Regions from separate parts of the Streptomyces sp. NBC_01485 genome, predicted to be linked through region 4. Evidence: riboswitches for the same ligand, from Rfam matches in the RefSeq annotation. Region 4 holds a riboswitch; each other region holds the start of a gene.

Region 1 (3,201 bases), 5.5 Mb from region 4:
GACCCGGTCGACGGCGCCCGAGTGGCGGCTGTTCGGCATCGACCCGGCGACGGTCCGCGACCAGGTCGCCGACACCTTCCGTCAGGTGCCGCGGATGTGGGCCGGGGACACCACCGTCACCGGCGGCGTGCCGGTGCTGCCCGCGCCCTACCAGCGTCCGCACCCGCCGCTGTGGCAGGCGGCCTCCACCCCCGCCTCGTTCGAGGAGGCCGGGCGGCGCGGGGTCGGGGTGCTCGGCACCACGCTGTGGGAATCGCTCGACCGGGTTCAGCGGCTGGTCGAGCTGTACCGGACGGCGGCCGCCGACTGCCGGGAACCGGTCGGCGCGTTCGTCAACGACCAGGTCGCCTTCTTCACCTTCGTGCACTGCGCCGAGACCGACGAACAGGCCATGCGCGACGGCGCGGCGGCCGCGGCCGCCTGGTACACCGCACGTGCGCTGATCTTCTTCGAGGCCGCCGAGGCGTTCGTCGAGAACATGGCCCGCGAGCAGGAACTCGTCAGCGCCCCGGGCGGTGGTGGCCTGGCCGGCGCCTTCCTGCGCGCCGAGGCCGCGGCGTCCGGCGGCCCGAACCGCGCCCAACTGGCCATCGGCCGCATCCTCCAGGGCGAGACCGTCCCCGACGACGAGCTGTTCGAGGCCCTCAGCGAACAGGACTCCCTGATCGTCGGCAGCCCCGAAACCTGCCGCAAGAAGCTCCGCGCCTACGCCGACCTGGGCATCGACCGCCTCATGTGCTTCCAGCAGGTGGGCGCCCTGCCCCACGAGAGCGTGCTGCGCAGCATCCGGCTGATCGGGGACCTGATCCCGGAGTTCGACATCCAGGACGCATAGGACGCGTGGAAGACGCGTGGAATGCGTGGGCCCATGGACGGCGACCTGCTGTCAGGACCGGGGGCTCACAGCGTTCCCTTGTGGGTGCGGTGTCGGAGGTGGGGCCGTCTGCGCGAGCGTGATCTGCGGGGGGCCGTCGGGTCCGGTCCCTCGATCGGTGTCCCGGAGCGGCCGTAGTGGAAGGCGGCGATGCGTTCGCCGTGCTGCGTGTTGAGCCGGTGAATGAGGAACACCCCGAGCGCGATCATCGCCAGGATCACGATCACGGTCACGAACGTCACCATCGTCCTCACCTTCCCGTCGGCTGGTACGGCTGGTACGGCTGATACGGCGGCGCGGCGGCGACGGCCGGGATGTGCGAAATGTCCTCCGTACTTCGAGGCTACTCCCCCGGGCCTGCGCGTAACGGCGGCCCCGTTCTCCCGGCCGGGAGCCCGGGGCCCCTGTGGTAACTTGCCGAAGCCAGTCGTACCCATGTGCGTATTTGTACGTGCATGAGCCAGGGAATCCGGTGCGAATCCGGAGCTGACGCGCAGCGGTAAGGGCGACGGGCGGGGCACTGGCCACTGGAGCGCGATCGCGGTCCGGGAAGGCGCCTCGTCCGGTTGACCCCGAGTCCGAAGACCTGCTGGCGGCCTCCGATGCCGTAAGACGGCCGGGGGAGCACCGTACGACCGGGCTTCGCGCAAGGGCCCTCGACACCGAAGGAAGTTCCGTGCCGCTCGCACGCCCCGTCCGCCCTGTTCGTCCTGCCGTGCTGTTCCTGGCCGGCGGCCTGTTGCTGACCGGCTGCGGTGGCTCCACCGCCGCATCCGGCTCGTCCGACTCGCCCAACTCGTCCGGCTCATCCGCCTCTTCGGGCAAGGGCTCGGCGTCGGGGGGCTCCGGCGGCTATCCGGTCACGCTCGACAACTGCGGGCAGAAGGTCCGCGTCGACGGGCCTCCGAAGCGGGCGGTCTCGCTCAACCAGGGCACGACCGAGATCATGCTCTCCCTCGGGCTGGCCGACCGTATGGCGGGCACCGCCACCTGGACCGACCCGGTGGCGAAGGGGCTGGAGAAGGCCAATGCGAAGGTGACGCGGCTGGCCGACAAGGCCCCCTCCTTCGAGAAGGTCCTGGACGCCGAACCCGACTTCGTCGCCTCCTCGTTCGCCTCCACCCTCGGCAAGGGCGGCGTCGCCACCCGCGAGCAGTTCGAGAAGCTCGGCGTGCCCACCTACCTCTCCCCCTCCGACTGCGTAGGCAAGGACAACACCGGCGACGGCGACGGCTCGCGCACCGAGCCGCTCACCATGGACGCGGTCTACGGCGAAGTCACCGACCTGGCCAGGGTCTTCGGCGTCGAGGAGCGCGGCACGAAGCTCGTCGCCGACCTGAAGGCCCGGGTGGACAAGGCCGTCTCGGGGCTCGACGCCCAGGACATCACCCTCATGTACTGGTTCGCCAACTCCCAGTCCCCGTATCTGGCGGGCTGCTGCGGCGCCCCCGGCATCATCACCCGCGAGCTCGGCGCGAAGAACGCCTTCGAGGACAGCCACGACGAGTGGCCCCAGGTCAACTGGGAGACCGTCGCCGACCGCGACCCCGACGTCCTGGTCATCGGCGACCTGAGCCGTAAGCAGGAGACGGCCGAGACCGCCGCGAAGAAGATCGAGTTCCTGGAGTCCGACCCGGTCACGAAGAACATGACGGCGGTGAAGAAGAAGCGGTACGTGCTGCTGTCCGGGCAGGCCATGAACCCGACCGTCCGGACCGTCGAGGGCGTGGAGAAAGTGGCGGCGGCGCTGCGCGCGTACGGCCTCGGGGGATGACCGACGCCCTGCCGGCGACGACCCCGACGGCAACCCCGTCAGCTAGCCCGGCGGCGGTGCGCGGGCTGCGTCGCGCGCTGCTGTGGGCGGCGGGACTCGCGCTGCTGGTCCTCTCCGTCGCCGTGGCGATCACCATCGGCCCGGCCGACATCGCCGTCGGTGACGTGTGGGCGTCGGTGGCCGCCCATCTCGGCTGGGGGCAGGCGGAGTTGACGCCGATCCGGGACGGGATCGTATGGAATCTGCGGCTGCCGCGCACGCTGCTGGCCGCCGTGTGCGGGGCCGGGCTCGCCGTGTGCGGCGCGGTGATGCAGTCGCTGCTGCGCAATCCGCTCGCCGACCCCTTCGTCCTCGGCGTCTCCTCCGGGGCCTCGACCGGCGCGGTCCTGGTCGTCGTGCTCGGCGTGGGCGGCGGTGTCCTGTCGCTCTCCGGGGGCGCGTTCCTGGGCGCGGCGCTCTCCTTCGCGCTGGTGCTGCTGCTCAGCCACACCCTCGGCGGCACCACGGACCGGGTGGTGCTCGCCGGTGTGGCGGCCATGCAACTGTTCTCCGC
Region 2 (3,201 bases), 4.3 Mb from region 4:
GCGGCTCGATGCACTCGTACACGCCCGCGATGGAAGCGATGGTGGCGGTGGGCGCGATGGCCAGCAGCAGCGAGTTGCGCAGGCCGGTCGCCGCGATCCGCTCGCGCAGCGCCGCCCAGCGCTCCGGCCAGGTGAACTCGACGCCGTAGTGGTCGGGGTGCAGCACGCCCCGGGCGGTGCGGGTCTTGTCCCAGGCCGGCAGCGGGCCGCCCCGCTCGGCGAGGCCGGCGGAGGCCTCGTACGCGGCGAGCATGATGCGCTCGGCGATCCGGGTGGAGAGCGCCTTGGCCTCGGGGGAGTCGAAGGGCAGCCGCAGCTTGAAGAAGACGTCCTGGAGGCCCATCGCGCCCAGGCCCACCGGCCGCCAGCGGGCGTTGGAGCGGCCCGCCTGCTCGGTCGGGTAGAAGTTGATGTCGACGACCCGGTCGAGGAAGGTGACGGCCGTGCGGACGGTCTCGTCCAGCCGCTCCCAGTCGATGTCGCCGGTCGCCGTGTCGACGAACGCGCCCAGGTTCACCGAACCCAGGTTGCAGACCGCCGTCTCGCCGTCGTCGGTCACCTCCAGGATCTCCGTGCAGAGGTTGGAGGAGTGGACGACGTGACCCGGCTCGGCCGTCTGGTTGGCGGTGCGGTTGGCGGCGTCCTTGAAGGTCATCCAGCCGTTGCCGGTCTGCGCGAGGGTGCGCATCATCCGGCCGTACAGGTCACGGGCGGGGATGGTCTTCTTCGCGAGCCCGTCCGCCTCGGCCTTGCGGTACGCCGCGTCGAACTCGTCGCCCCACAGGTCGACCAGTTCGGGCACGTCCGACGGCGAGAACAGCGACCACTGCTCGTCCGCGTTCACGCGGCGCATGAACTCGTCCGGGATCCAGTGCGCGAGGTTCAGGTTGTGCGTACGGCGGGCGTCCTCACCGGTGTTGTCCCGCAGCTCCAGGAACTCCTCGATGTCGGAGTGCCAGGTCTCCAGGTAGACCGCCGCCGCGCCCTTGCGCCGCCCGCCCTGGTTCACGGCGGCGACGGAGGCGTCCAGCGTCTTCAGGAACGGCACGATGCCGTTGGAGTGCCCGTTGGTCCCGCGGATCAGCGAACCGCGGCTGCGGATGCGGGAGTACGACAGACCGATGCCGCCGGCGTGCTTGGAGAGGCGGGCGACCTGGTGGTAGCGGTCGTAGATGGAGTCCAGCTCGTCCAGCGGGGAGTCCAGCAGGTAGCAGGACGACATCTGGGGGTGCCGGGTACCGGAGTTGAAGAGCGTGGGGGAGGACGGGAGGTAGTCCAGGCGGCTCATCAGCCGGTAGAGGGCCGCGACCTCGTCCAGCGCGCGCGGGCTGTCGTCCTCGGCGAGGCCGGAGGCGACCCGCAGCAGGAAGTGCTGGGGCGTCTCGACGACCTTGCGGGTGATCGGGTGCCGCAGCAGGTAGCGGCTGTGCAGGGTGCGCAGGCCGAAGTAGCCGAAGCGGTCGTCGGCCTGTTCGTCGATCAGCGCGTCGAGGCGCACGGCGTGGACGCGCACGAACTCGGCGGTGCGGTCCGCGATCAGGCCCTCGCGGTGGCCGACGGCGACCGAGCCGGTGAACGACGTGACGCCCTGGGAGGCGGCCTCCGCGGCGATGCCGACCGTCAGCAGCCGGGCGGCCAGCTTCGAGTAGGCGGGGTCCTCGGAGATCAGGCCGGCGGCCGCCTCCGTGGCCAGCTCGCGCAGCTCCGCCTCGTCGGCCCGGGCGGACCGGCCGCGCAGGGCCGCGGCGGCGACCCGGCCGGGGTCGGCGTCGGGCAGATCGGCGGTCAGCTCGGTCAGGGTACGCAGCAACGCGGTACCGGGACCGTCGGTCTTCAGCTCGGTGACTGAAGCCGGTTCGGCTGGCGCGATGGTCACGTGGGGCTCTCCCTCGCTCGGCGGTGGGCCTGGCGGAGGGCAGGGGGCAGCACACGAGCGCACGGGGCGTCGCGTCCACCGGCCCGCTCCACGAGGCCCGGACGTCAGGGCACCCGGACCTGCTGGACCGGGAGCGCTGTCGGCAGGTCCTCGGACTGGCCATGCGTGCGCAAATACAGAGGTACGCACGCGAGTACACCGTTGCGGGACAGTTCCGGATTCGCACCGGATTCCCCTGCGGCGACAGCGAGCACGAGCATACATCTTGTGTTCACCCGTCATGCCACCCCCAGATGTTGTGTCGCGCCGACTTCAGAGCGTGTCGGAGCGTCAACTCATGGGTACGACCGCGGGCTATGGCGCGGGCTACGACCGCGGGCCGCCGGAGGTCCTGCCGCCGGCGGCCCGCAGTCGGTCGCGGTGTCGGCCGTCTAGTGAGCGGACCCGGCCGTCGCCGGGGGAAGCTCCACCTGGACGCCCTTGTCGCCGGCGTCCGCCGTGTAGTCCTCCGGGCGGGTCTCGTCGACGCCCTCCGGGGCCTTCGCCGCCTTCAGGACGAAGGTGAGGACCACGGTGACGACGACGTTGAGGACGAACGCCGTCAGGCCGATGTAGCCGATCTCACCGATGCCCGGGATCTCCTTCGCCGAGCCGCCGAAGTGCTTCTGGGTCGGGGAGGCGACGCCGTACGCGGCGAACGTGCCGTAGATCATGCCGACCGCCCAGCCGGCGAGCAGGGCCCAGCGGTGGAACCAGCGAGTGAAGAGGCCGCCGACCAGGGCCGGGAAGGTCTGCAGGATCCAGATGCCGCCCAGGAGCTGGAAGTTGATGGCGACCGTCTTGTCCATGGTGAGGACGAAGGCCAGGGCTCCCACCTTCACCAGCAGCGAGACCAGCTTGGAGACCTTGGTCTCCTGCGCGGGCGTCGCGTCCGGCCTGATGAAGTCCTTGTAGATGTTCCGGGTGAAGAGGTTCGCGGCCGCGATCGACATGATGGCGGCCGGGACGAGCGCGCCGATGCCGATCGCCGCGAACGCCACGCCCGCGAACCAGTCCGGGAACATGTCCTCGAAGAGCTGCGGGATCGCCAGTTGCCCGTTGGTGACCTTGACCCCGGCCGCGATCGCCATGAAGCCCAGCAGCGCGAGCAGACCCAGCATCAGGGAGTACAGCGGCAGGATCGTGGTGTTGCGGCGGATCACCTCACGGCTGCGGGAGGACAGCGTCGCCGTGATGGAGTGCGGGTACATGAACAGCGCGAGCGCCGAGCCGAGCGCGAGCGTCGCGTACGTCCACTGGCCGGGTTCCGCCGGGGCCAGCGCGCC
Region 3 (3,201 bases), 7.0 Mb from region 4:
CCCGCGCCCGCTCCGTCATGCCGGCGATGCCGCTGCCCCCGCCCGGCCTGGCCGGGCGGGCTGTCATGCGGCCGTCGTCCTCGACAGCCACAGTCAGCTCCCGGTCCCCGTAGGCGAGCCGGATCGTGACGTGTCCGGCGCCGCTGTGTCGAGCCACGTTGGTCAGTGATTCCTGCACGATCCGGTACGCGGCCAGGTCGACTCGGGCAGGCAACGCGCGCTCAGCCCCAGTCCGTTCGATCCGCACCGCGAGCCCCGCGAGATTCGCCGAGCCCACCAACGTGTCCACCCGGGCCAGCCCAGGCGTGGGCGCCCTGGGCGCGTCCTCGTCAACCCGGCGGAGCACATCGAGGGTGGCCCGCAACTCCTGCAACGTGTCCCGACTACCCGCCTTGATGGCGCTCAGCGCCGCCTCAGCCTGCGCAGGGTCCTTCTTCAGACGGTGCAGGGCCGCGCCCGACTGTACGTTGATCATCGAAATGTTGTGCCCGATCACATCGTGCAGCTCGCGGGCGATGCGCAACCGTTCTTCGGTCGCCCGCAGCCGCGCCTCCTCCTCGGCATACGCCAGCCGGCCGTGCCGCCCACTGCCGAGAGCCACGACGGCGACCAGCCAGCCAGTGAGCATGAACACCGCCGTACCGGTGACATCGCTCGCGGTCGTGAGGGTGGCCGCGCCCACGCCGATCACCATGGCCGCCGCCATGGCGATGGCCGCCTGCATCCGGCCCTGGGCCGCGATGGCGTACAGCGCCACGATCGGAACCAGAACCAGCGGCCCGTCGACGTCACTCAGCACGTAGTAGGCGCCCGTGCCCACCACCGTGAACCAGCCCACGGCCACCGGATACCGACGCCGAAAGAGCAACGCGCCACACACCACGATCACCAGCAGCCAGGACACGACCCGCGAAGGCAGCGGGTCGCCGCCGTGGCCCAACAGCTTCCCCTCGGGAAACGCCACCAATACGAACACCCCGCCGGCCAGCGCAGCATCGGCGCGGGCGCCACGAGGCAGCCGGACACGGATCTGTTCGAAGAGCGCCACACGTCCATTCTGCCCGTGCCGCCGATCCACGGTGGACACCGAGCAGGCAAGGGGGCGGAATGTGGGGCAACCGGTCCGGCACAACGGGCAAGGGTCCGCGCCCATCGGTTCTTACCTGACCGGGCGGCCAGGGACCCGCGGCACGCAGGGACCAAGGACCGCCTCACCGGCATAGTCGTGATCGACTTTGCGTGCCGGTCGCCACGACCCAGCACGGCCGTCCTCATCCCGTCCCAGCACCATCCCAGCACGGTAGGGATGAGCAGGGGTAATCACAGGTGACGAAGGGTCAGGTTTCCCATCACCAGGGCGGGAAGCGCGCGTGCGGCGTTTCCCGCCCTCGGCCTGTTTCACACACGCCCGCCGCATGGTCCTCCTCACCATCCGGATGGTGGACGTCACCCGCCGTGTCCCTGAGCGGGCCCGTAGGCCGGCCGGTGCAGCTGGTTCGCCCCGTCCGCCAGGCGGGATGCGTCGCAAGAGGGAACCCGGTGGGAATCCGGGACTGCCCCGCAGCGGTGAGCGGGAACGACCGCCGTCATACGCACTGGACCCGGTGAACAGGGTGCAGTCCTACGGCACCCGCTACGTCCGCCCGCCGGTCCTGGCCGGCGACATCTCGCGGCCCGAGCCGATGACCGTGCGATGGACGACGTATGCCCAGTCTCTGACCGAGCGCCCGGTCAAGGGCATGCTCACCGGACCGGTCACCATGCTCGCCTGGTCCTTCGTCCGCGACGACCAGCCCCTCGGCGACACCGCCCGCCAGGTGGCCCTCGCCCTGCGCGACGAGGTCAACGACCTTGAGGCCGCAGGGACTTCGGTGATCCAGGTGGACGAGCCCGCGCTGCGCGAGACGCTCCCGCTACGGGCCGCCGACCGCCCGGCCTACCTGGCGTGGGCCACGGAGGCGTTCCGGCTCAGCACGAGCGGAGTACGGCCGGACACACAGGTCCACACGCACATGTGCTACGCCGAGTTCGGCGACATCGTCCAGGCCATCGACGACCTCGACGCCGACGTCATCAGCCTGGAGGCCGCCCGCTCCCACATGCAGGTCGCCCGCGGACTCGCCGCCCACGGCTACCCGCGCGAGGCCGGACCCGGCGTCTACGACATCCACTCCCCGCGGGTGCCCAGCATCGAGGAAGCCGCCGAACTGCTCCGTACCGGCCTGAAGGCGATTCCCGCCGAACGGCTGTGGGTCAACCCCGACTGCGGGCTGAAGACCCGCGGCTGGCCCGAGACCCGCGCCTCGCTGGAGCCGGGCCGGCGGTTGTCGTATTCCGTCGGAATGACCATCACCGACGCCATCCACCAGGCGGTGCTGAAGATCCCGAGGACGGCGTGGACGTCGGCCTACGACGCCGGCGGCACCGAGCGGCCCGGGTGCCTGGGTCGCGGAGATCACCGACATGCCCGACCTGAGCACGTGGCCGAAGGGGATGCGGCGGACCGTCCGCAAGGAACGCCCGCACCCCGGCGCCCAGTTGCGGTTCACCGACCTCGACGGGCTGCGGCTGACCTGTTTCGCGACCAACATCAAAGGGCGGCCAGCTCGCCGACCTCGAACTACGTCATCGCCGTCGGGCCCGCTGCGAGGACCGCATCCGAGGCGCCCGCGACACCGGACTGCGCAACCTGCCCCTGCACGACACCGCACAGAACCGGATCTGGCCGGAGATCGTCTCCCTCGCACTCGACCTCCTCGCCTGGATGCCCATGCTCGCCCTGACCGGCCAAACCCGCCGCTGGGAACCCAAGAAGCTCCGCCTGCGCCTGTTCTCCGCCGCCGCCCAGCTCGTGCACACCGGACGCCGCCACTGGCTCCGCTTCACCGCCCGATGGCCCTGGATCGATGTCATCACCCACGCGATCGACAGGCTCCACAGCCTCCCGAACCCCATCTGACCAGCCACCTCGACCGTCCCGACAACCCGCACCACCACACCGGTGAAGTGGAACCCGGCGCCCATCCGACGCGAGAGCCGGGCCCTCGACCTGCCCCAGCCCCGAAAAGACCCACCACACAGCCACAAAGTCCCCGTCAGCAAGCTGACGGGGACTCATGAATGATCGAGGCTAACGGATTTGTCACAGCCTGCCCCCGCTGTCCGGCGGCGGACGAAATCGCACGCGTCCGCCGACCGTTC
Region 4 (3,201 bases):
CGTCCCCGCGGAACTTGTTGACGAGGAACCCGGCGACGAGTTCCTGGTCCTCTGGCGAGAGCAGCGCGACCGTCCCGAAGAAGGACGCGAAGACCCCGCCGCGGTCGATGTCGCCGACGACGAGCACGGGCAGCCGCGCGCCCCGCGCGATCCCCATGTTCACGATGTCGGTCCGCCGAAGATTGATCTCGGCAGGAGAGCCGGCCCCCTCACAGATCACCGCGTCATACGTGCCCCGCAACTCGGCGAGGCAGTCGAGAACGGTTCCGAGGAGTTTCTGCTGCCGCCCCCCGTGATACCCCCGGGCACTGAGCTCCCCGACGGGCTTCCCGAGCAGCACCACCTGGCTGCTCTGCTCGCCGCCGGGCTTGAGCAGCACCGGGTTCATCAGCGCGGTCGGCTCGACCCGGCAGGCCTGGGCCTGCATGGCCTGGGCCCGCCCGATCTCGGCGCCTTCGCGCGTGACGAACGAATTGAGGGACATGTTCTGCGCCTTGAAGGGCGCGACCTTCACCCCTTGCCGCACCAGCCACCGGCAGATGCCGGCCGTGACGACGCTCTTGCCGGCGTCGGAGGTGGTGCCGGCGACCAGCAGCCCGCCGCCCGTCATGACCTGCGTCCCTTCGCGAGAAGCCGCCCGGCGACCCCGACGCCGAGGGCGAGCAGCCCGACGCGCCGGGAGAGCCGTACGGCCCGCTCGATGTCGGGTACGTCCACGGCGCGGCCCGGGGAGTTGAGCACGGGCCGGTGCTCCACCCGCCCGCCGTAGGACAGCGTCCCGCCCAGCCGCACCCCGAGGGCGCCCGCGAACGAGGCCTCCACGGGACCGGCGTTCGGGCTCGGGTGCTTGGCGGCGTCGGTGCGCCAGGCGCGCACGGCGCCCCGCGGATCGTCGCCGGCGGCGGCCGCGAGGACGGCGGTGAGGCGGGCGCCCGGCCAGCCGGCCACGTCGTCGAGACGGGCGGAGGCCCAGCCGTAGCGCCGGTGTCTGGGCGACTTGTGCCCGACCATGGCGTCGAGCGTGTTCACGGCGCGGAACCCGACGAGCCCGGGCACCCCGCCCACGGCTCCCCACACCAGGGCCCCCACCACGGCGTCCGAGGTGTTCTCGGCGACTGACTCGACGACGGCCCGGGCGATCCCGTCGGCGTCCAGCGCCTGCGGATCCCGGCCGCACAGATGCGGCAGCCGCGCCCTGGCCCCTTCGACGTCCCCGGCCTCCAGCGCCCGCCCGACGGCCCGCGCCTCGCGCGCGAGCGAGGTCCCGCCGACGACGGCCCAGGTGGCGGCGGCGGTGAGGGCGACGGAGGCGGTGCGGGAGGACCGTACGCAGCGCACGGCACCGGCCGCGAGGGCGACGGCGCCGCCGACGCACACCCCGGTGTGCAGCGCCCCCCACCCGCGATGGTCGCGCCACAACACCCGCTCCACGGCGCCCGCGGCCCGCCCGAACGCGGCCACCGGATGGCCGCGGCGCGGGTCGCCGAGCAGGTGGTCGCCGAGAAGGCCGGCGGCGGCGCCGTACGCGAAGACGCGATCGGCACGCATCGGCTCAGCCGGTCGCTGAGTCGGAGGGTGCGCTGGTACTGAACCTCGATCGGCAGCCGAGCATGGCGATATGTCCTCACTCAGGGTGTCCACGCCCTGGTTCGACGAGACCGGCGGCGAGAGTTCCTGGCTCCCGGGGTTCACTCCCCGGTGACAGTGGCGGGACCGCGCCGGATTCGCACCGGCTTCCTCTCCTGCCGCCGTATATGGCTCGGGCAGTCCACCACGGGCCCGGAAGACCCGTCAACTTGCCGTTGACCTGCGAGGCTGGAGTGTGCAGAACCCCACACAGAGGCGGTTGCCGCGGTCACGGGAACCACGAGAACGGGGTGCGCGACGGTGATCCGTCCCGCACCCCGGGGGTGTTCAGGTGGCGCGTCAGACGACGATCAGTGAGATCCCGTAGGCCACCGCCGCCGCGCAGGCCGCGAAGCACGCGTAGGCGCCCGTCACCGCGAGGGCGGCCGAGCCGCCCTCGGCCGTGACCCGCTCCTGGCGGGACAGGCCCATGATGCCGAGGGTGAACAGGGCCACGAGGCCCACGGTGACCACGAGACTGACGCCGAAGACGGAGCCCAGGGCCGCCCAGTCGATCTTCATGCTGTTTCTCTTCCTTCGTACCGGGTGCGCTTCGTGCTGAGCGCGCGGGCTCAGACGGCCGTGGGCTCGGTGGACGTGGCGGCCGGGGACGGGATGGTGGCCGTCAGGCCGTCGGTGACCGGGCCCGCCGGAGGCGGGGTCACCGCTGCGATCGCCGCGGTGATCACGCCCGGCGACTCCTCGGTCGTACCGGTCGCATCGGGCTCATCGGTCTCGTTGACGTTCGACGCGTCGACGACCTCGCGCCGCGAGATCTTCCAGATCGCCGCGCTGGAGGCCACCAGGAACACGGCCACGACCGCCGTACCCCAGTCGCCGAGGTCGGTGACCGACTCGGCCAGCGCGCCCACCAGGGCCGCCGCCGGGAGCGTCAGACCCCACGCGACGAACATGCGGGTCGCCGTCGACCAGCGGACCACCCCGCCCTTGCGGCCCAGGCCCGCGCCCATCACCGCACCGGAGACCGAGTGCGTGGTGGAGAGGGAGAAGCCGAGGTGGGAGGAGGCCAGGATGACCGTGGCCGCGCTGGTCTGGGCGGCGAAGCCCTGCTGCGGCTGAAGGTCGGTCAGGCCCTTGCCCATGGTGCGGATGATGCGCCAGCCGCCGAGGTAGGTGCCGAGCGCGATCGCGAGACCGGCGGAGAGGATGACCCAGGTGGGCGGGTCGGAGTCGGGGGCCACGGCGCCGCCGGCGACCAGGGCGAGGGTGATGATGCCCATCGTCTTCTGCGCGTCGTTGGTGCCGTGCGCGAGGGAGACCAGGCCGGCCGAGGCGATCTGGCCCGCGCGGTAGCCCTTCGCCGCGGCCTTGCCGTCGGCCTTCCTGCCGAGGCTGTAGGACAGGCGGGTCGCGAGCAGAGCCGCGACGCCGGCGACGATCGGCGCCGCGATCGCCGGGATCAGCACCTTGGTGACCAGCGCGTCGCCGTGCACCGCGCCGGCGCCGGCCGAGGCGATGGTGGCGCCGATCAGGCCGCCCATGAGGGCGTGGGAGGAACTGGAGGGCAGGCCCACCAGCCAGGTCAGCAGGTTCCAGAGGATCGCGCCGACCAAC

What was found. Region 4 has a riboswitch for cobalamin ahead of OG352_RS09695 (cobalamin biosynthesis protein). Riboswitches for the same ligand answer to the same signal wherever they lie in the genome.
Region 1: it holds a riboswitch for cobalamin, as region 4 does, so the genes downstream of both, OG352_RS33675 (ABC transporter substrate-binding protein) here and OG352_RS09695 (cobalamin biosynthesis protein) in region 4, are expected to answer to the same signal.
Region 2: it holds a riboswitch for cobalamin, as region 4 does, so the genes downstream of both, OG352_RS28865 (ribonucleoside-diphosphate reductase subunit alpha) here and OG352_RS09695 (cobalamin biosynthesis protein) in region 4, are expected to answer to the same signal.
Region 3: it holds a riboswitch for cobalamin, as region 4 does, so the genes downstream of both, OG352_RS39480 (5-methyltetrahydropteroyltriglutamate--homocysteine S-methyltransferase) here and OG352_RS09695 (cobalamin biosynthesis protein) in region 4, are expected to answer to the same signal.

Annotation. Positions count from the first base shown of each region.
Region 1 is NZ_CP109435.1:7,623,948-7,627,148, reverse strand. Features, by position in the region: gene OG352_RS33685 (LLM class flavin-dependent oxidoreductase) at 1-835, shown strand, start outside; gene OG352_RS33680 (hypothetical protein) at 901-1,119, opposite strand; cobalamin riboswitch at 1,282-1,482, shown strand; gene OG352_RS33675 (ABC transporter substrate-binding protein) at 1,551-2,648, shown strand; gene OG352_RS33670 (FecCD family ABC transporter permease) at 2,645-3,201, shown strand, end outside.
Region 2 is NZ_CP109435.1:6,356,605-6,359,805, forward strand. Features, by position in the region: gene OG352_RS28865 (ribonucleoside-diphosphate reductase subunit alpha) at 1-1,876, opposite strand, end outside; cobalamin riboswitch at 2,001-2,136, opposite strand; gene mctP (monocarboxylate uptake permease MctP) at 2,308-3,201, opposite strand, start outside.
Region 3 is NZ_CP109435.1:9,096,312-9,099,512, reverse strand. Features, by position in the region: gene OG352_RS39485 (sensor histidine kinase) at 1-1,048, opposite strand, end outside; cobalamin riboswitch at 1,499-1,669, shown strand; partial or broken gene OG352_RS39480 (5-methyltetrahydropteroyltriglutamate--homocysteine S-methyltransferase) at 1,653-2,252, shown strand; partial or broken gene OG352_RS39475 (transposase) at 2,319-2,959, shown strand.
Region 4 is NZ_CP109435.1:2,092,109-2,095,309, reverse strand. Features, by position in the region: gene OG352_RS09700 (cobyric acid synthase) at 1-610, opposite strand, end outside; gene OG352_RS09695 (cobalamin biosynthesis protein) at 607-1,548, opposite strand; cobalamin riboswitch at 1,650-1,788, opposite strand; gene OG352_RS09690 (hypothetical protein) at 1,927-2,148, opposite strand; gene OG352_RS09685 (inorganic phosphate transporter) at 2,199-3,201, opposite strand, start outside.